4 regions of the Streptomyces sp. NPDC003042 genome follow, and region 2 is predicted to be linked to each of the others. Evidence: riboswitches for the same ligand, from Rfam matches in the RefSeq annotation. Region 2 holds a riboswitch; each other region holds the start of a gene.
The links. A riboswitch is a leader RNA that binds a small molecule or an ion and turns the genes downstream of it on or off. The one in region 2 is predicted to bind cobalamin.
Positions count from the first base shown of each region.

Region 1: another riboswitch for cobalamin. It lies ahead of ACWDYJ_RS30070 (ribonucleoside-diphosphate reductase subunit alpha); the one in region 2 lies ahead of ACWDYJ_RS34815 (energy-coupling factor ABC transporter permease).
Region 3: another riboswitch for cobalamin. It lies ahead of ACWDYJ_RS02130 (cobalamin biosynthesis protein); the one in region 2 lies ahead of ACWDYJ_RS34815 (energy-coupling factor ABC transporter permease).
Region 4: another riboswitch for cobalamin. It lies ahead of ACWDYJ_RS06675 (ABC transporter substrate-binding protein); the one in region 2 lies ahead of ACWDYJ_RS34815 (energy-coupling factor ABC transporter permease).

Region 1 is NZ_JBSFTP010000083.1:17,761-22,588, reverse strand. It holds gene ACWDYJ_RS30090 (carbon starvation CstA family protein) at 1-1,384, shown strand, start outside; gene ACWDYJ_RS30085 (YbdD/YjiX family protein) at 1,381-1,575, shown strand; gene ACWDYJ_RS30080 (Uma2 family endonuclease) at 1,630-2,214, opposite strand; gene ACWDYJ_RS30075 (GNAT family N-acetyltransferase) at 2,291-2,785, shown strand; cobalamin riboswitch at 2,827-2,960, shown strand; gene ACWDYJ_RS30070 (ribonucleoside-diphosphate reductase subunit alpha) at 3,104-4,828, shown strand, end outside.
Region 2 is NZ_JBSFTP010000132.1:1,945-6,772, forward strand. It holds gene ACWDYJ_RS34805 (hypothetical protein) at 1-770, opposite strand, end outside; gene ACWDYJ_RS34810 (flavodoxin family protein) at 1,142-1,873, opposite strand; cobalamin riboswitch at 1,964-2,160, shown strand; gene ACWDYJ_RS34815 (energy-coupling factor ABC transporter permease) at 2,190-2,891, shown strand; gene ACWDYJ_RS34820 (energy-coupling factor ABC transporter substrate-binding protein) at 2,888-3,238, shown strand; gene cbiQ (cobalt ECF transporter T component CbiQ) at 3,242-3,991, shown strand; gene ACWDYJ_RS34830 (energy-coupling factor ABC transporter ATP-binding protein) at 3,988-4,815, shown strand.
Region 3 is NZ_JBSFTP010000002.1:180,437-185,264, reverse strand. It holds gene ACWDYJ_RS02145 (alpha/beta hydrolase family protein) at 1-936, opposite strand, end outside; gene ACWDYJ_RS02140 (anion permease) at 1,257-2,537, shown strand; gene ACWDYJ_RS02135 (hypothetical protein) at 2,578-2,799, shown strand; cobalamin riboswitch at 2,965-3,118, shown strand; gene ACWDYJ_RS02130 (cobalamin biosynthesis protein) at 3,156-4,115, shown strand; gene ACWDYJ_RS02125 (cobyric acid synthase) at 4,112-4,828, shown strand, end outside.
Region 4 is NZ_JBSFTP010000008.1:25,342-30,169, forward strand. It holds gene ACWDYJ_RS06665 (ABC transporter ATP-binding protein) at 1-445, opposite strand, end outside; gene ACWDYJ_RS06670 (FecCD family ABC transporter permease) at 442-1,482, opposite strand; gene ACWDYJ_RS06675 (ABC transporter substrate-binding protein) at 1,479-2,276, opposite strand; adenosylcobalamin (AdoCbl) riboswitch at 2,473-2,628, opposite strand; gene ACWDYJ_RS06680 (class I SAM-dependent methyltransferase) at 2,752-3,417, shown strand; tRNA gene ACWDYJ_RS06685 (tRNA-Trp) at 3,450-3,523, opposite strand; gene ACWDYJ_RS06690 (DUF2207 domain-containing protein) at 3,588-4,828, opposite strand, start outside.

The DNA.
Region 1 (4,828 bases), on a different contig from region 2:
GATCGTGTACGGCTTCGTCGCCTCGGTGCTGCCGGTGTGGATGCTGCTCGCACCGCGTGACTACCTCTCCACCTTCATGAAGGTCGGCACCATCGCGCTGCTCGCGCTGGGCGTGGTCATCGCGATGCCGACCCTGAAGATGCCCGCCGTCACCGACTTCGCCACGCGCGGCGACGGACCGGTCTTCGCCGGTTCGATGTTCCCCTTCGTCTTCATCACCATCGCCTGCGGGGCCCTGTCCGGCTTCCACTCCCTGGTCGCCTCGGGCACCACCCCGAAGATGATCCAGAAGGAGACCCAGGTCCGGGTCATCGGCTACGGCGCGATGCTGACCGAGTCCTTCGTCGCCATCATGGCGATGATCGCGGCCTGCATCATCGAGCCCGGTCTCTTCTTCGCGGTGAACTCCCCCGGCGGCGTCATAGGCACCACCGTCGAGTCCGCCTCGCAGGCCGTGACGAACTTCGGCTTCGCCATCAGCCCGGAGGCCCTCGCGCAGGCCGCGAAGGACGTGGAGGAGAGCAGCCTGCTGTCCCGTACGGGCGGTGCGCCGACCTTCGCGCTCGGCATGTCCGAGATCTTCTCCGCCGTGATCGGCGGGACCGCGATGAAGGCCTTCTGGTACCACTTCGCCATCATGTTCGAGGCCCTCTTCATCCTGACGACGGTCGACGCGGGCACCCGCGTCGGGCGGTTCATGCTCCAGGACACCCTCGGCAACGTGCACAAGTCCTTCAAGGAGGTCAGCTGGAAGCCGGGCGTGTGGCTGGCGAGCGCGGTCGTCGTCGGCGGCTGGGGCTACTTCCTGTGGGTCGGCGTCAAGGACCCGCTGGGCGGCATCAACCAGCTCTTCCCGCTGTTCGGCATCGCGAACCAGCTGCTCGCGGCGGTGGCCCTGGCCGTCTGCACGACCCTGCTGATCAAGTCCGGACGGCTCAAGTGGGCCTGGATCACGGGTGTTCCGCTCGCCTGGGACGTGGCCGTCACCCTCACCGCCAGCTACCAGAAGATCTTCTCCGAGGACGTGAAGGTCGGCTTCTTCGCGCAGCGCGAGAAGTACCAGACCGGCATCGACGCCGGGAAGGTGCTGCCGCCCGCCAAGAACATGGACGACATGCACACCGTGGTCACCAACGCCACGGTCGACGGCGTCCTGTCGGTGCTGTTCGCGGTCCTGATCATCGTGGTGCTGGCGGACGCGGCCCGGACCTGCTTCAAGGCCATCAGCAACCCGGAGTCCGTGAAGCTCTCCGAGGTCCCGTGGACCGAGTCGAAGATCGTCGCCCCGGCCGGTCTGATCGCGACGGCCGAGGAGAAGGCGGAACTCGCGACCGCCGGCCTCGACTCGGGCGGCGGCCGGGCGAAGGAGCCGGTGTCGTCATGAGCCTGCGCAGCGTCCTCGCGCGAGCCCGGTTCTACGTACGGGAGTTCTCGGGGGAGGCGGCCTACGACCGGTACGTCGCCCACGCCCGTTCCCACGCCCCGGACGCGGAGGTCATGACCCGCCGCGCCTTCGAACGCGAGCGCACGGACGCCCGCGAGGCGAACCCCCGCGAGGGCTTCCGCTGCTGCTGAGCCCATACGTACGCAGGGCCCCCGCCCATCCTGGGCGGGGGCCCTGCGGCGTGCTCAGCGCACCCAGTCCTTGAGGGGCTCGGTCTGGAGGGTGATGCCGACGGGTTCGGGAAGCTTGACTTCCTTGCCGAAGGGAACGGTGCGCACAGTCTCGTAGCGGTCGCCATCCGGGTCGCTGTGGACGAGAACCTGGCACTTGAGCCGGTCGATGAGGAGGTAGACGGGGATACCGGTCTGCGCATAAGCGCGCGGCTTCTCGATCCGGTCGCGCCGCTCGGTGTCGGAGTCCCACGTGGTCACCTCGACGGCCATCAGGATCGGGCTCGGATCCACCCAGTGGCCCTGTCCTACGAACGCGTCCTCGTGCGCCAGAACCCCGTCCGGAATGGCGCGGCCCTCCCGGTACTGTTCTGCCTTGATCCCCCGCCCTGGGTGCAGCCAGAACTCCGGGTGGTGCTGCACGCAGATCCGCGTCAGCCACAGAATGACCCGCCCGTGGTCCCCGTCCGGCATGGCCTTGCTCCTCAGCACCCCACCGATGAATTCCAGTCGCAGCCCCTCCGCCTCGCGGGCCGCTGTGCGGGCCAGGTGCTCGAACTCTTCGATCGTCATGTGGGGCCGGTCGGTCATCACGGTCATGCCTCGCTCACCTTCTTCGACGGTGCTCTCCGACGATAGCGCCGACGACCGACACCCGTCCGGCACACTCGACCGCATGGACATCTTGATCAGGCCGGCAGTGCCCGCCGAATACGAAGAGCTGGGCGAGCTCACCGCGCAGGCGTACTTGGGCGACGGGCTGCTGACCTCCGGCGAGGCGTACTACGCGGGCGTGCTGCGCGATGTCGCCGGCCGGGCCGCCGATGGGGAGGTCCTCGTCGCCGCGTACGAGGGCACCGTGCTCGGCGGCGTGACCTTCGCCCCGCCCGGGAGCCCGCTGGCCGACATCGCCGGGCCGGGCGAGGCGGAGTTCCGGATGCTGGCCGTTTCCCGCGAGGCCCGCGGGCGGGGCGTGGGCGAGGCCCTGGTCCGCGCCTGCGTGGCCCGCGCCCGGCAGTTGGAGGGCGTCACGCACCTGGTGCTGTCCACCCAGCGCGGCATGACCGGCGCCCAGCGGATCTACGAACGGCTCGGCTTCGTCCGTACTCCGGAGCGGGACTGGGCCCCGGTTCCGGGGCTGACGCTCCTCACGTACCGACTGGAGCTGTAGCCGCGCCGACACAACATGTGGGGGGTCACGCAAGCGGGCGCCCCCACATGTATGCTCAAGGCTGCTGTCGCCGCAGGGGAATCCGGTGCGAATCCGGAACTGTCCCGCAACGGTATGAAGTGCACCCCTTCGTGCACCCGCAAGTCCGAGGACCTGCCGACAGCGCGCCCGGCTCGACCGAACCGGGTGCCGATACGTCCGGGCCTCGCGGTTGGGCCGGTGGACGCCATGCGGTGTACGCGTACCTGCCACGCCCGCATGCGCTCCGTCGCGCCCCGCCCCGCCGATGACCGGGCCGAGCGAGGGAGAGCTCCCCCCGTGACCATCGCGCCTGCCGCACCGCGCGCCGAGTCCGTTCCGTCCGACCCGCAAGGTCCTGGGGCCGCGCTGCTGCGCACCCTGACCGAGCTGACGGCCGACCTCCCCGACACCGACCCCGGCAAGGTCGCCGCCGCCGCCCTGCGCGGGCGCAGCTCCGTCGCCGACGAGGCCGAACTGCGCGGACTGGCCACCGAGGCCGCGGCGGGCCTGATCTCCGAGGACCCGGCGTACTCCCGTCTCGCCGCCCGGCTGTTGACGCTGGCCGTCGCCGCCGAGGCCGCCGGCCAGGGCGCCACCTCCTTCGCCGCCTCCGTGGAGGTCGGTCACCGCGAGGGGCTCATCGCCGACCGTACGGCCTCCTTCGTACGGACCCACGCGCGCCGCCTGGACGCGCTGGTCGAGCACGCCCTCGCCGAAGGCGCGGACGACCGCTTCGGCTTCTTCGGCCTGCGGACGCTGCACAGCCGCTACCTGCTGCGCCACCCGATCACCCGCCAGGTCATCGAGACCCCGCAGTACTTCATGCTGCGCGTGGCCTGCGGCCTCGCCGCGGACGAAAGCATCCCGGCCGTCGAGGAAGTGGCCTCGCTCTACCGACTGATGAGCCGCCTCGACTACCTGCCGTCCTCCCCCACGCTCTTCAACTCCGGCACCCGGCACCCGCAGATGTCCTCCTGCTACCTGCTGGACTCCCCGCTGGACGAGCTCGACTCGATCTACGACCGCTACCACCAGGTGGCGCGCCTGTCCAAGCACGCGGGCGGCATCGGTCTCTCGTACTCCCGCATCCGCGCCCGCGGTTCGCTGATCCGCGGCACCAACGGCCACTCCAACGGCATCGTGCCGTTCCTGAAGACCCTCGACGCCTCCGTCGCCGCCGTGAACCAGGGCGGCCGGCGCAAGGGCGCCGCCGCCGTCTACCTGGAGACCTGGCACGCGGACATCGAGGAGTTCCTGGAGCTGCGTGACAATACCGGTGAGGACCAGCGCCGTACGCACAACCTGAACCTGGCCCACTGGGTGCCGGACGAGTTCATGCGCCGCGTGAATTCCGACGCCGACTGGTCGCTGTTCTCCCCGGCCGACGTGCCCGAGCTCGTCGACCTGTGGGGCGACGCGTTCGACGCCGCGTACCGCAAGGCCGAGGCGGACGGCCTGGCGCGCAAGACCATGCCCGCCCGCGACCTGTACGGCCGGATGATGCGCACCCTCGCGCAGACCGGCCAGGGCTGGATGACCTTCAAGGACGCCTCCAACCGCACGGCGAACCAGACCGCCGAGCCGGGCTCGGTCGTCCACTCCTCCAACCTGTGCACCGAGATCATCGAGGTCACCAACGACGGCGAGACGGCCGTCTGCAACCTCGGCTCGGTCAACATGGGCGCCTTCGTCGTGGAGGGGGAGATCGACTGGGAGCGTCTGGACGAGACCGTCCGCACCGCCGTGACCTTCCTCGACCGCGTCGTGGACATCAACTTCTACCCGACCGAGCAGGCCGGCCGCTCCAACGCCCGCTGGCGTCCGGTGGGTCTGGGCGCGATGGGCCTGCAGGACGTCTTCTTCAAGCTGAAGCTGCCCTTCGACTCCCCCGAGGCGAAGGCGCTGTCCACGAAGCTCTCCGAGCGGATCATGCTCGCCGCGTACGAGGCCTCCTGCGACCTCGCCGAGCGCAGCGGCCCGCTCCCGGCCTGGGACAAGACCCGCACCGCGCGCGGCGTCCTG
Region 2 (4,828 bases):
CAGATCTGGATGAACGGCGGGCCCGGCGGCATCCCGGCCACGGCCAGGTTGACGACCGCCAGCTCCCACACCAGCACACCCATCAGCAGGGCCGGCAGCGCGGCGTGCACCTCGGAGGTGCCGAACACGGTGCGGACCAGCGTCGTGGAGGCGAAGCAGACGAAGAACAGCATCCATAGCACCGGGGCGAGCAGGAGGAGCGTGATCAACGGGCTGAAGGCGTAGGACTGGAAGCTCTCGCCCACCACCACCATGCCCGCGAAGAGCAGCGGCACGGCCGTGAACGCGGCGAAGTACCAGAGGGCCGAGCGCACGGCAGGGCGCAGGCGCGCTCGCATGCCCGGCCTCGCGGCCGGGGGAGCCAGCCGGAGCAGGACCAGGATCACCAGGGGTGCGGTGAACAGCAGCAGCCACGGCGTGAGGGCGAGCCGGAGCATGTACTGCCCTTGGATCTCCGCGAGGTCCGACTCGGTGCCGTAGACGACGAGAATCAGGAGCGACGCGGCCAGGGCGGCCCAGGCCCTGATCTTCTGTACCCGCATCACCTGCGGATCGAGGAGGCGGCGGTAGACGTGCGGGGGGAAGGTCCGGTGCGCCTGCCGGCGGGCCGAGCGGGCCAGCGGATAGGCCAGCAAGGGCAGCAGCAGGGGCCACAGGCACAGGAGGAACACACCCCACACGCAGCCGTGGACGGGCACCCGCCGCAGCAGTTCCAGCAGCGGAGGCCAGTCACCGTCGCGGAACTGCTGCCACAGCGAACGGGGCGGCACGTACGGGGCGTAGGGCGGCGGCCCCGGAAAGGGATGCGGCCCGGGGTGCGGGTACTGGCTGGGACCGGGCTGCGGCGGCACGCCCGGCGGCGGCGGTGGCTGACCCCCGTTCGGCCGCGATATCGGGCCGTACGGGTTCGGTCCCCCGAAAGTCACGCCGGTTTCCTTCCTGAGATGCGGGACGGGTGTGCTGGGCAGCGATCCTGGTGGATCTCCGCCGAAGTCAACACGATCAACACAGTCAACACGGTGAGCACAGTCAACTGCCAACTCCGCGACCGCACATGGGGTTGCCTACGCCTGCCCGGCCATCGCCCTCGAAACGTGCGTCGGCGGGCTGCCCGTCGGGTCGACGACAGGTCGTCACCGGGTCAGCGGTGCTCGGGATTGGGGAAGTCGAAGCGGCAGCCCGCGTCCCACTCGGACCGCTGGTTGCCATGGGCCGGCATGCCGCCCGCGCGCTTGAGGAGCGCGGCGAGGTGCATCAGGTTCCACGACATGAAGGTCGTGTTGCGGTTGGTGAAGTCGTTCTCCGGCCCGCCCGAACCGGGGTCGAGGTACGAGGGCCCGGGCCCGGCCTCGCCGATCCAGCCCGCGTCGGCCTGCGGCGGGATGGCGTAGCCCAGGTGCTGGAGGCTGTACAGGATGTTCATGGCGCAGTGCTTGACGCCGTCCTCGTTGCCGGTGATGAGCGCCCCGCCCACCCGGCCGTAATAGGCGTACTGCCCCCGGTCGTTCAGCAGGGAGGAGCAGGCGTAGAGCCGCTCGATGACCTGCTTCATGACGGAGCTGTTGTCCCCGAGCCAGATGGGGCCGCAGAGCACCAGGATGTCGGCGTCCATGATCTGGCTGTAGAGGACCGGCCACTGATCGCTCTCCCAGCCGTGGTCGGTCATGTCCGGCCAGACACCCGTAGCGATGTCGTGGTCGACCGCCCGGATCAGGGACGTCCGGGCGCCGGCGGCCTCCATGACGGCGCGGCTCCTGGAGATCAGGCCCTCGGTGTTGCTGGTCTCGGGCGAGCGCTTGAGGGTGCAGTTCACGTAGACGGCGGAAAGGTCCGAGTAGTCGGGGTGGTTCGCGGTGGCGGAATCGTCGGGCACGCCCCCCACCCTGCCCACCGCCGGCCGGGATCGCCAGCGCGCCGCGCCCGTCCGGGCCGCCTTGGGGTTGGTACCGGTCGGCGCGGGCGACTAGGGTCAGCGGGCCTTGGTGTTCGGGAAACCGGTGGAAAACCGGTGCGGCCCTCGCCACTGTGATCGGGAAGTCCGGCTCCACTCCTGCGGGAAAGCCACTGGGACCGCGCGGGAGACCGTACGGCCCCGGGAAGGCGGAGTTCAGGGCATCAGTACCCGTGAGCCAGGAGACCGGCCGGGGCGCGTCGTCCATCCACGAGGTGCTGGAGAGGTCTCTCTACTCATGCATATAGCCGAGGGGTTCCTGCCCCCTTTGCACGCGGTCGCCTGGGGCGCCGCATCCGCTCCCTTCGTCGTCCACGGTGTCCGCGCCCTGACCCGTGAGGTCAAGGCCAACCCGGAGAGCACGCTGCTGCTCGGGGCGTCCGGAGCGTTCACTTTTGTCCTGTCCGCCCTGAAGATCCCCTCCGTGACGGGCAGTTGCTCGCACCCCACCGGGACCGGGCTCGGCGCCATCCTCTTCCGGCCGCCGATCATGGCGGTGCTCGGCACCATCACCCTGCTGTTCCAGGCCCTGCTGCTGGCGCACGGCGGGCTCACAACCCTCGGTGCCAACGTCTTCTCGATGGCGGTCGCCGGGCCGTGGGCGGGCTACGCCGTCTACCGGCTGCTGCGGAAGTTCGACGTACCGCTGATGGTGACCGTGTTCTTCGGTGCCTTCTTCGCCGACCTGGTCACCTACTGCGTGACCTCCGTCCAGCTGGCGCTCGCCTTCCCGGACCCGGGCAGCGGATTCGTCGGCTCCCTGGAGAAGTTCGCGGGCATCTTCGCGCTCACCCAGATCCCGCTCGCGGTCAGCGAAGGGCTGCTGACCGTGCTCGTGGTGCGGCTGCTGATGCAGTCCAGCAAGTCCGACCTGGTGCGCCTGGGCGTCGCCCGGCTGACCGGTGGCACCAAGGCGCGGCAGGAGGCGACGAACCGATGACCAGGAACGCGAAGATCAACACCCTGCTGCTGCTCCTGGTGGCGGCGCTGGCCGTGCTCCCGCTCGCGCTGGGGCTGGGCGACGGCCAGGAGGAGCCGTTCGCGGGCGCCGACGCGCAGGCGGAGGCGGCCATCACCGAGATCGAGCCGGACTACGAGCCGTGGTTCTCCCCCCTGTACGAACCCCCCTCGGCGGAGATCGAGTCGGCGCTGTTCGCCCTCCAGGCGGCGCTCGGCGCGGGCGTGCTCGCGTACTACTTCGGCGTCCGTACGGGCCGGCGCCAGGCCGCCGCCGCAGCGGGGTCCGAGGCCGGGGCCGGGGCGCCCTCCGCCACGCCGGAGCCGTAGGCGGTGCTGCCGATCGACGTGGCGGCGCACAGCAGCCGCTGGCGGCGCCGCCACCCGCTGGAGAAGGCCCTGTTGGGGTTCGGGCTGACCGTCACCGCCGTGTGCCTGCCGCCCTGGCCCGGCGGGCCGCTGGTCGCCGCGGCGACCCTGGCCGTATTGCTGGGGCCCGCCGGGGTGGCCGGGCGGCAGCTGTGGCGGGCCTTCCGGATCCCGCTGGGCTTCTGCTTCACCGGGGCGCTGCCGCTGCTGGTCTCCGTCGGGGGGCCGGACGGGTTCCTCGCGCCGGCCCCTGACGGCCTGCGGCACGCCGGGGAACTGCTGCTGCGTACGTCGGCGGCCTCGCTCGGCGTGCTGCTCTTCGCCTTCACCACCCCCGTCTCGGACGTCCTTCCCCGGCTGGTCCGGGCCGGGGTGCCGGCCCCCGTGGTGGACGTGGCCCTGGTCATGTACCGGATCGGCTTCCTGCTGCTGGACTCCCTGGCCCAGGTCCGGCGGGCGCAGGCGGCCCGCCTCGGGAACACCGGCCGGGCGGCGGCGTGGCGTTCGGTCGCCGGGCTCGCCGCGACCTCGTTCGTCCGGGCCTTCGACCGCGCGGCGCGGCTCCAGGAGGGGCTGGCCGGGCGCGGGTACGACGGCGCGCTGCGGGTGCTCGTACCGCGGGCGGCGCTGTCCTGGCGGTTCCTGACGGCGTCCGCCGCCCTCCTGACCGGGCTGGTCGCCGCAACCCTCGTACTGAAGGAGCTCTCCCGTTGAGTCCGTTGGTGGAACTGGTCGGCGCGGGCTACGCGTACGAGGACGGGCCCGCGGTGCTGTCCGGCGTGGACTTCGGCATCGCCGAGGGACGGGCGCTGGTCCTGCTGGGCCGCAACGGCAGCGGCAAGACCACGCTGATGCGGCTGCTGAGCGGGGGCCTGCGGCCGGGTTCGGGCACGCTGCGGCTCGACGGCACGGCGGTGACGTACGACCGGTCCGGGCTGACCCGGCTGCGGACGGCGGTGCAGCTGGTGGTCCAGGACCCGGACGACCAGCTCTTCGCCGCCTCGGTGGAACAGGACGTCTCCTTCGGCCCGATGAACCTGGGCCTGCCCGCGCCGGAGGTCCGGCAGCGGGTCGACGCCGCACTGAAGGCCCTGGACATCACGGCGCTGCGGGACCGCCCGACCCACCTGCTCTCGTACGGGCAGCGCAAGCGGGCGGCGATCGCGGGCGCGGTGGCGATGGCCCCGCGCGTGCTGATCCTGGACGAGCCGACGGCCGGGCTGGACCCGGACGGCCAGGAGCGGCTGCTGGACGTCCTGGCCGGCCTCACGGACACGACGGTGGTGATGGCCACGCACGACGTGGACCTCGCGGTGCGCTGGGCCGACGACGCGGCGGTCCTGACCCCGTCGGGCATCCGCGTGGGCCCGGCGCCGACCCTCTTGTCGGACCCGGCCCTCCTCACGTCGGCGGGCCTGCGCCAGGCCTGGTCCCCGGCGGTGACGGCCCTGCTCCGCACGCACGGCCTGCTGGCCCCGGGCGCCCCCGGCCCCCGTACCCCGCAGGAGCTGTCCGCGTGGAAGTCGGTACGCGGCTGACCGCACGCCGCGC
Region 3 (4,828 bases), on a different contig from region 2:
CAGCTCGCCCGGCTCCGCGCCCGGCGGACGGCGGTCGGCGCGCAGCCCCGCGCGGCCCTCGGCGGCGCGGACCGCGAGCGGAAGGAGCGCGGCCGGGACACGGCGGGAGGCGGCGAGGGCGCGCAGGGTGGCGTGCCAGTCCAGCACGGGCGAATCCAGCACGAGCCCGGAGATCCGGGCGGCCAGGGCCGAGCGCTCGACGGCGTGCAGGGCCATGGTGGCCCCGGTGGACCAGCCGTGCAGGATCACGCGCCGGGCTCCGTAGCGCAGGGCGTAGCGGATGGCGGCGTCCAGGTCCCGCCACTCCGACTCGCCGAGGTGGCCGACTCCGTCGGGAGGGGCCGGGGCGCCGAGGTCGCCCCGGTAGCCGAGGTCGAGGACGGGGAAGCGGTGGCGGTGCAGGAAGGGCATGACCACCATCGGGTGCTCGCGACTGGCGCCGAGCCCGTGCACGGTGATCACCCAGGTGTCCCGGGCGGCGGGCACGAACCAGGCGGGCAGCGGGCCGAGCTCGCCGGGGACGTCCACGTCGGCGTGGTCGAGGCCGAGGGCGGTGCGCGGGTTGCCCAGGTGGACCTGGGGGGTGAGCGTGACACGGGTGCCGGGGTCGAGGCTGCCGTGGGTGACGGCGAGGAGGCGACGTACGACGGTGTCGGGTTCATGGGGGACGTCGGCGAGGACGGGGCCGACCACCGCGTGCACTCCCGGCGCGTCCAGCCCGTAGGTACCGGGGCGCAGGGACGCCGCCGAGCGGGTCAGCACGACCCGTCCCGCGGCGGTGGAGTGGACGCTGAGCCGGGGGCCGCCGCGCAGGGGGCGGCCCGGTTCGGGGCGCAGGGCGACGTCGGCGGCGTACCGGCCGGCCGCGACAGCGGCTGCTCCGGCACCGATCAGGGTCGTGGTGACGGCCGCTGCCGTCACTGTGGCGGTACGCACCGCTCCAGTGTCGAGGCGCGGGGGCGGACGGGCCACCGGAGGAGATCGTTCCGGGCGGGGCGGCGAAGAGGCGGTCCGGAGGTGATCTGGGTCTCCTTCGGGGTCCACCGGGGCGGGCCTCCGCACCGGAGGTCCCGGGTGGAGCGGTTCATTCACCCGGCTTTGACGTGCATTAATCGATGGATCTACGGCAGAATCGGGACGAAGGTCCCGATCGCGCGCCGAGGGGGGACACCATCGCGCCCCACTCAGTTCACCTTCCGTTCATCCAGATTGCCTACGGTCGCCGAGCCACTGACGTCAAACAGAAGCCTGGGTAAATGGAGCACATAACGCTTCTCCTCGGGATCGTGATCATTACCGCTCTCGTGTTCGACTTCACGAACGGTTTCCACGACACGGCCAACGCGATGGCCACCACCATCTCGACCGGCGCCCTCAAGCCCAAGACTGCGGTGGCGATGTCCGCCGTGCTGAACCTCGTCGGCGCCTTCATGTCCGTGGAGGTCGCCAAGACGATTTCCAAGGGCCTGGTCAACGAGGAAGGCATCCAGCCAGAAGTGATCTTCGCCGCCCTGGTCGGCGCGATCCTCTGGAATCTCGTCACCTGGCTGGTCGGACTTCCTTCCAGCTCCTCCCACGCCCTGATGGGCGGCCTGATCGGCGCCGCGGTGGCCTCGGCCGGCATCGGCGCGGTCAACGGCAGCGTCGTCGTCACCAAGGTGCTCATCCCGGCGATCGCCGCTCCGCTCGTGGCCGGCCTGGCCGCGCTGCTGGCAGCCAAGATCACGTACAAGCTCGGCAACAGGGTCGGCGAGAAGACCTCCGCCAAGGGCTACCGCACCGGTCAGATCGCCTCGGCCGGTCTCGTCTCCCTCGCGCACGGCACCAACGACGCGCAGAAGACGATGGGCATCATCACGCTGGCGCTCATCGCCGGGAACGCCCTGCCGGCCGGCGCCAACCCGCCGGTGTGGGTCATCGTCTCCGCCGGTCTGGCCATCGCGATGGGCACCTACCTGGGCGGCTGGCGCATCATCCGCACCATGGGCAAGGGGCTCACCGACCTTCAGCCGCAGCAGGGCTTCGCCGCCCAGACCTCGGCCGCCAGCGTCATCCTGGCCTCCTCCAGCCTCGGCTTCTCCCTCTCCACCACCCACGCGTGCTCCGGTGCGGTCATGGGTGCGGGCCTGGGCCGCAAGGGCGGCGTGGTCCGCTGGTCCACCGCCACCCGGATGTTCATCGCCTGGGGCCTGACCCTGCCGGCCGCCGCTCTGGTCGCCGCCGGTGCCGAGCTGGTCATGCGCAGCGGTGACATCGGCGTCGCGGCCGTCACGGTCTTCCTCGTGGCCTCCTGCGTGGCCATCTGGTTCATCTCGCGCCGTCAGGTCATCGACCACCACAACGTCAACGACGTGGAGCCGGTCACCGGGGACACCGCGGCCGAGCAGCCCGGTGTCGTCACCACGGCCATGGCCATGGTCGCCGTCCCGCCGGCCACCGTCGCGGCCGGTACGACCGCCGCCGTGACCGACGAGGACCTCAGGGCGACCATCCCGGCCGCCACGACCACTCCGGCGGCTCCGGCCGCCGCGGTCTGACCGAGACATACAGAGACCGAGACATTCAGAAAGCGGCAGTATGAAGATCGACTGGGCAGCACTCGGCTCCGTCTTCGGGGTCAGCCTCACCGCCACCGTCGCGCTCGTGGCCCTCTTCACGCTGGGCCTGGTGGGCCTCTCCAAGCACGAGGCCGCCACCGAGCAGGGCGGGGCCGCCACCCTGGCCCGCAGCGGCGCCTACGCCTGCTTCGCGCTCGTCGCGGGGGCCGTCGCGTACGGGATCTACCTGATCGTCAGCTGAGACGCCACAGGTGAAAGCTCCTTCCGGTTCTTCCGGAGGGAGCTTTCGCATGCCCGGCGCGCGTTCTCACGGCCCGCGTTCTCACGGCGGGGCGACGGCGGGGCGACGGCGCGGTGACCGCGGGCCGACGGCGAGTCAGCGCCAGGTCAACGGCAAGTTGACGGGCGTTCTCGGTGCGTGGTGGACTGCCCGAGCCAATACGGCGGCATGGAGAGGAAGTCCGGTGCGAATCCGGCGCGGTCCCGCCACTGTCACCGGGAAGCGCACGCGGTGCGTGCGCCCCGGGAGCCAGGAACTCTCGCCGCCGGACACGTCGAACCAGGGCGCGGACCCTGAGTGAGGACATACCTGCCACCATGCGTGCCGATCGCGTTTTCGCGTACGGCGCCACGGCGGGCCTGATCGGCGACCGGATCCTCGGGGATCCGCGCCGAGGGCACCCCGTGGCCGCCTTCGGACGAGCCGCCGCCGCTGTCGAACGCGCCCTGTGGCGCGACGACCGCGCCCGGGGCGTCCTCCATACCCTGGTGTGCGCGGGGGGCGCGGCCGCCGTCGGCGCGCTGGGCGCCCGCGCCGTGCGCTCCCGGCCCGCGGCCACCCGTATCGCCCTGACCACCGTGGCCACCTGGGCCGTGGTCGGGGGCACCTCGCTCGGCCGGGAGGCCCGCGCCATCGGCGGGGCGCTCGCCGCCGGGGACGCCGAGGTGGCCCGGGAGCGGCTGCCGCACCTGTGCGGGCGCGACCCGCAGGCCCTGGACGAGCAGCAGATGGCGCGCGCCGTCGTGGAATCGGTCGCGGAGAACACCTCCGACGCCGTGGTCGGGGCGCTGGTGTGGGGAGCCGTCGCCGGGGTGCCCGGGCTGTTGGCCTTCCGCGCCGTGAACACCCTCGACGCCATGGTGGGCCACAAGTCGCCCCGCTACCTGCGCTACGGCTGGGCCTCGGCGCGGCTGGACGACCTGGCCGGCTGGCCGGGGGCACGGCTGACGGCGCTCGCCGCCGTGGTCGCCGGCCCCGACCGGCGGGGAGCCGTACGGGCCTGGCGCGCGGACGCCGCCGGGCACCCGAGCCCCAACGCCGGCCCGGTGGAGGCCTCCTTCGCCGGGGCGCTCGGCGTACGGCTGGGCGGGACGCTGGCGTACGGCGGGCGGGTCGAGCACCGGGCCGTGCTGAACGGTGAGGCGGGGCGGCCGGTGGAGGTCGCTGACATCGAGCGGGCGGTGCGGCTGTCGCGGCGGGTGACGTGGCTGGCACTGGCTTCATGTGTGACGTTGCGGTTTGCCATGTCACGGTGCACTCGGAGGGGGCGCGGATGAGCGGTGCGAAGCGCGGCGGCGGACTGCTGGTCGCGGGCACGACGTCGGACGCGGGCAAGAGCGTGGTCACGGCGGGCATCTGCCGCTGGCTGGCGCGCGAAGGCGTGAAGGTGGCCCCGTTCAAGGCGCAGAACATGTCGCTGAACTCGTTCGTGACGCGCGAGGGCGCCGAGATAGGCCGTGCGCAGGCGATGCAGGCCCAGGCGGCCCGCGTGGAGCCGACGGCGCTGATGAACCCGGTACTGCTCAAGCCCGGCAGCGACCGCAGCAGCCAGGTGGTGCTCCTGGGCAAGCCGGTGGGCGAGATGAGTGCGCGCGGCTACCACGGGGGTCGGCAGGAGCAGTTGCTCGGCATCGTCACGGACTGCCTGGAGCAGCTGCGGGGCACGTATGACGCCGTGATCTGCGAGGGGGCGGGAAGTCCGGCCGAGATCAACCTGCGCCGGACCGACATCGTGAACATGGGCATCGCGCGGGCCGCCCGCTTCCCGGTGGTCGTGGTGGGGGACATCGACCGGGGCGGGGTCTTCGCCTCCTTCTTCGGGACGACGGCGTTGCTGTCCCCCGAGGACCAGTCGCTGATCGCGGGGTACCTCGTGAACAAGTTCCGCGGCGACGTCACGCTCCTGGAGCCCGGAATGGAGATGCTGCGCGGCCTGACGGGCCGGGCGACGTACGGGGTGCTGCCCTTCCAGCACGGCCTCGGCATCGAC
Region 4 (4,828 bases), on a different contig from region 2:
GTTCGCCGCCGGAGAGCTCGTCGAAGCGGCGCGCGGCGAAGGCGGCCGCGCCGACGGTCTGCAGGGCTTCGCGGACGCGTCGGGCGTCGTCCGCGCTGTCTTGTTCCCAGAACCGCTTGTGCGGGCTGCGGCCCATGGCGACGACCTCGCGGACGGTCAGCCCGAAGGTGCCTGCCGCGTCCTGCGGGACGACCGCCACACGCCGGGCGCGGGCCTTCACGCCCAGCGTGCCCGCGTCCGTCCCGTCGAGCAGCACCCGTCCGGCAGCGGGCCGCAGGGTGCCGTAGAGGCAGCGCAGCAGCGTGGTCTTGCCGCTGCCGTTCGGCCCGACCACACCGACCGTCTCGCCGGACCGGGCGGTGAGGTCGACTCCGTGCAGCAGCGTGTGCCCGTCGACCTCATAACGCACTCCCTCGACGGTGAGTTCCACCGGACTCCCCGTCATCCGCCCACCCCCTCAGTACGGCCGGACCTGCGCAGCATCCACAGGAAGAAGGGGCCTCCGACCAGTGCGGTGACCACGCCGACCGGTATCTCCTCGGGTGCGGCGGCCGTACGGGCGACCAGGTCGGCCAGCGTCAGGAACACGGCCCCGCCCAGCGCGGCCACCGGGAGCAGCGCCCGGTGACCGGCGCCCACCACCATCCGGGCGGCGTGCGGAATCATCAGCCCGACGAAGCCGATCGCCCCGCTGTACGCCACCAGCACCCCGATCACGAGGGAGGTGAGGACGAAGACGGCGGCCCGGAACCGCCCGGTGTCCAGGCCGAGGGTGTGCGCGCCCTCCTCCCCCGCGAGCAGCAGGTCGAGCGGCCGGGCGAGGGTGACGAGCAGGCCGGTGCCGGCGAGCAGGGCGGTGGCCGGCAGGGCGAGTTCGTTCCAGCGGGCCCCGCCCAGCCCGCCCAGCGTCCAGAACAGCACGGAGCGGATCTGGTCGGGGTGCGCGGAGAGCACGAGCACCAGACTGGTGAGCGCGGACAGGATGTACTGGACGGCGACTCCGGCCAGGATCAGCCGTCCGGTGGTCATCGTGCCGCCGCGTCTGGCCATGGCGTAGACGGCGACGAGCGCGGCCATGGACCCGGCGAATGCGGCGAGCGGCACGCCGGCCCCGCCCGCGATCCCGGCGGCCCCGGCTCCGGCCCCCGCGCCGAACACGATGACGAGTACCGCCCCGGCCGACGCACCCGACGAGGCGCCGAGCAGGAACGGATCGGCGAGCTGGTTGCGTACGAGCGCCTGGAGTACGGTGCCCGCGACCGCGAGCCCCGCGCCCACGACCGCCCCGAGCAGCACGCGCGGCATCCGCACGTCCCACACGATGGAGGCGAAGGCGCCCGTGCGCCGGCCGCCGAGCACGATGTCGAGCACCTGGCCGGGGGCGATCCGTACGGGCCCCAGCGCGAGGCCCGCCACCGCCGACACGACGAGCGCGGCGCCGAGGAGGACGAGAACGGCCGCGGTACGGCCGCGCCGCCTCACGCGGCGTCGGGGTGCAGCTGGCGGCCCAGGGACTCGACGGCGTCGGCGACGCGCACGCCGAGGACGGCCGAGGACAGCGGGAGGACGACGAACCGCTGGTTCTTGACGGCGGGAACCTGCGACAGGGCCGGGTCGTTCAACAGACGCTGCTTCTTGGCCTCGACGGTGGTGCCGCCGTAGTCGTAGATGAGGACGACCTCGGGCTTGCGCTCGATGACCTTCTCCCACGACACGTCACCGAAGGTGTCCTTGAGGTCGGCGAACACGTTCGTCCCCCCGGCGAGGGAGACGATCTCGTTGCCGATGCCGTTGCCGCCGGAGGTGAAGGCGGAGGCCTCGCCCGAGTCGTAGACGAAGACGGCCGGCTTCGCCTTGTCCTTCACCCGCGCGGTGACGGCGTCGATGTGGCGCTGCTCCTCCTGGATGAGGGCGGCGCCGCGCTCGGGTACGCCGAAGGTCCGGGCGACCTCGCTGATCTCGGTCTTCAGCTGTTCGAGCCCGACCGGGCCAGGGGTGCAGTACTCCACGCTCAGCCGGGAGTTGATGCCGGAGGTGGCCAGCCCCTCGCGGTCGCGGCCCTGCGACATGTCGAAGGCGCTGGCGTAACCGCCGTAGACGAAATCGGGGTTGGCGCCGAGGAGGATCTCCTTCGAGGGGTACTCCTCGGCCAGCACCTTGATCTTGTCGTATGCGGGCCGGTAGGCGGGCAGGACCGAGTCGTCGAGGTAGGCCGTGCCGGCCATCCGGTCCTGGAGTCCGAGGGCGAGCAGGATCTCGGTGGCGTGCTGGTTCATCGTGACGGCACGCTCGGGCGGGGTCTGGTAGGTGGTGCTGACCCCGCAGTTGGTGACGGTGTACGGAAACCCTGGCGCGGCTCCGGGGCGCGCGGCGGGCCGGTCGGCGCCGGTGGAACCGCCGCACGTGGCGAGCGGTATCAGGAGCGCGACGGGGATGAGTGAGCGCAGGGCGGCGCGGGAACGCGACTTGGCGAAGCCTCTCCGGGGGATCCTCGTCCCCGGTCGAAGTGCAGAGGCGGTGCGTCAGTGTCTGACTCCCGGCATCCCGCGGGCGGAATACCGGTCACAGTGGCGGGACCGCACCGGATTCACACCGGTTTCCTGTCCTGCACCGCCTGGATGACCCGGCCAGTCTGCCAGACGGGCGCCGTGCACTCCGGGGCCGGGGATTGCGGCACACTCCTCAGCACGTCGGCGTCCACGCCGACTGCGCGCGAGCGGCGGAACAGACGACGGAATCGGGTGGTCGGCCATGGCGGACGACAGCAAGGAGCTGGGCGAGGCTCAACGGGCCCATTGGCAGAGGACCTACCGCGCCCACCCCGGCATGTACGGCGAGCAGCCCTCGGCCCCCGCGGTCCACGCCGCCGCCGTCTTCCGCAGGACCGGAGCGGCCGACGTCCTGGAGTTGGGCGCGGGGCACGGCCGGGACGCCCTGTACCTCGCACGGGAGGGTTTCACCGTGCGGGCCACGGACTTCAGCCCGCTCGGCCTGGAACAGCTGACCGACGCCGCCCGGGAGCAGGGCCTCGCCGGACGGGTGACCACCGCCGTGCACGACGTACGTGAGCCCTTGCCGCTGCCGGACGCCTCCGTGGACGGGGTGTTCGCGCACATGCTGCTGTGCATGGCCCTGTCGACGCAGGAGATCCACGCGGCGGTCGGCGAGGTCCGCCGCGTCCTGCGCCCGGGAGGCACCTTCGTCTACACCGTCCGTCACACGGGCGACGCGCACTACGGAGCGGGTACCGCCCACGGCGACGACATCTTCGAGCACGGCGGATTCGCCGTGCACTTCTTCCCCCGCGAACTGGTCGACTCACTCGCCGACGGCTGGAACCTGGACGAGGTCCACGCCTTCGAGGAAGGGGACCTCCCCCGGCGCCTGTGGCGCGTCACGCAGACCCGGCCCGTCTGACATCAGCCCCGTACCGGCGGCCGAATCCGTTGCAGGGGCGGCAGGAGTCGAACCTGCGACCTACGGTTTTGGAGACCGTTGCTCTGACCAGCTGAGCTACACCCCTTCGATGAGACCAACCATCGCATGACGGAGCCTGAAGATCCACACATTTCGTGGAGCCCGCCCGGTCACCAGGAACCGCCGCCACCGCCGCCACCGCCTTCGCCGCCGGAGTCGACGGAGTCGCCGGAGGACAGGGGCGCTCCCGAGACCGCCGTGGCGGCGATCAGGCCCACGGCCAGCACCGGGCCGTAAGGGGTAGCGGGGGCTGGGGGTTCGGTCGTCGACGCGGTGACCACCCGCTGCCAGGCGGCCAGTTCGCCCAGGGCCACCGCCCAGGCGGTGTACAGCGCCGTAGCGTCGGTGGGGTGCGGGTCGGCCATGAAGCGCCGAAACGATTCCGCCTGACCCCACAACGCCGCGCCGCGGGCCGTGCGGCCCTGGAGTTCCCAGGCGCGCAGCCACAGGGCGAGACCGGCGCCCGCGACCACGGCGCCCGCGACGACGATCGGCCACCCTTCCCAGCCGGTCCAGCCGCCGAGCGGACTGTGAGCGGTCGCGACGACCAGGCCCAGGACCGCCGCGGCGATGCCGATCCGCCGCGCTGTGCGGGAGCGGCGCTCGCCGGCCGGGTCCCACAGGCCGCTGGTGCGCTGCCAGTCGGCCAGCTGGTCGCCGAGGGTGTGCCAGGCCGTCCTGAAGCGCTGGTCGTCGGCGCCGAGGTCGAACTCCCCCCGGCCGGCGAACATCTCACCGAGCACGGTCTCGGTGGCCGGATCGGTGTGCTCGTCCCGGCGGGTCGTGCGCCGCACGGTCGGATACCGCTCTTCGCCGAAGATGCGGACATGGCCGTCGATGGCGGCGCCGAGGAGCCAGGCCACCTGGTGCCGGGGCTCGACCCGTTCGGCGAGCAGGATGCCGCCCTGCGCCGGGCTCAATCCCTCCGGAGGAACGGCTCTCGGCGTGAGCGCGTCCGCGCGCCGGTCGCGGCCGGCGAGGCGCAGCAGCCGCGCCGTCACCAGGGCGCCGGCCAGGGCGGTTGCCGCCGCCAGCAGGGCCGACCGGAGCGGGTTCATGAGCGCGTCGCCGTCAGGCATCCCCGTGGGCGGCGCCGGCGGGGCAGCCGCCCCACCGACGGATCCCGTCACGGCGCCGGAGCTGTGCAGCGTGACGCCCCCGCCCGCCCCGAGCCCGTCGAGCGCGACGACGAGATGGCCCGGCTCGGGCTCTACGGCCGTGCAGCTCTGCCGGGAGCCGGTCACGCCCTGCACGCAGCGCGTACCGGTGAGGTCGTACGGGGCCACGACGTGAATCCGGATGTCGTCGAGGTCGACCTTCCATCCGGCGCCGACCGCGTTCCAGTTGAGCT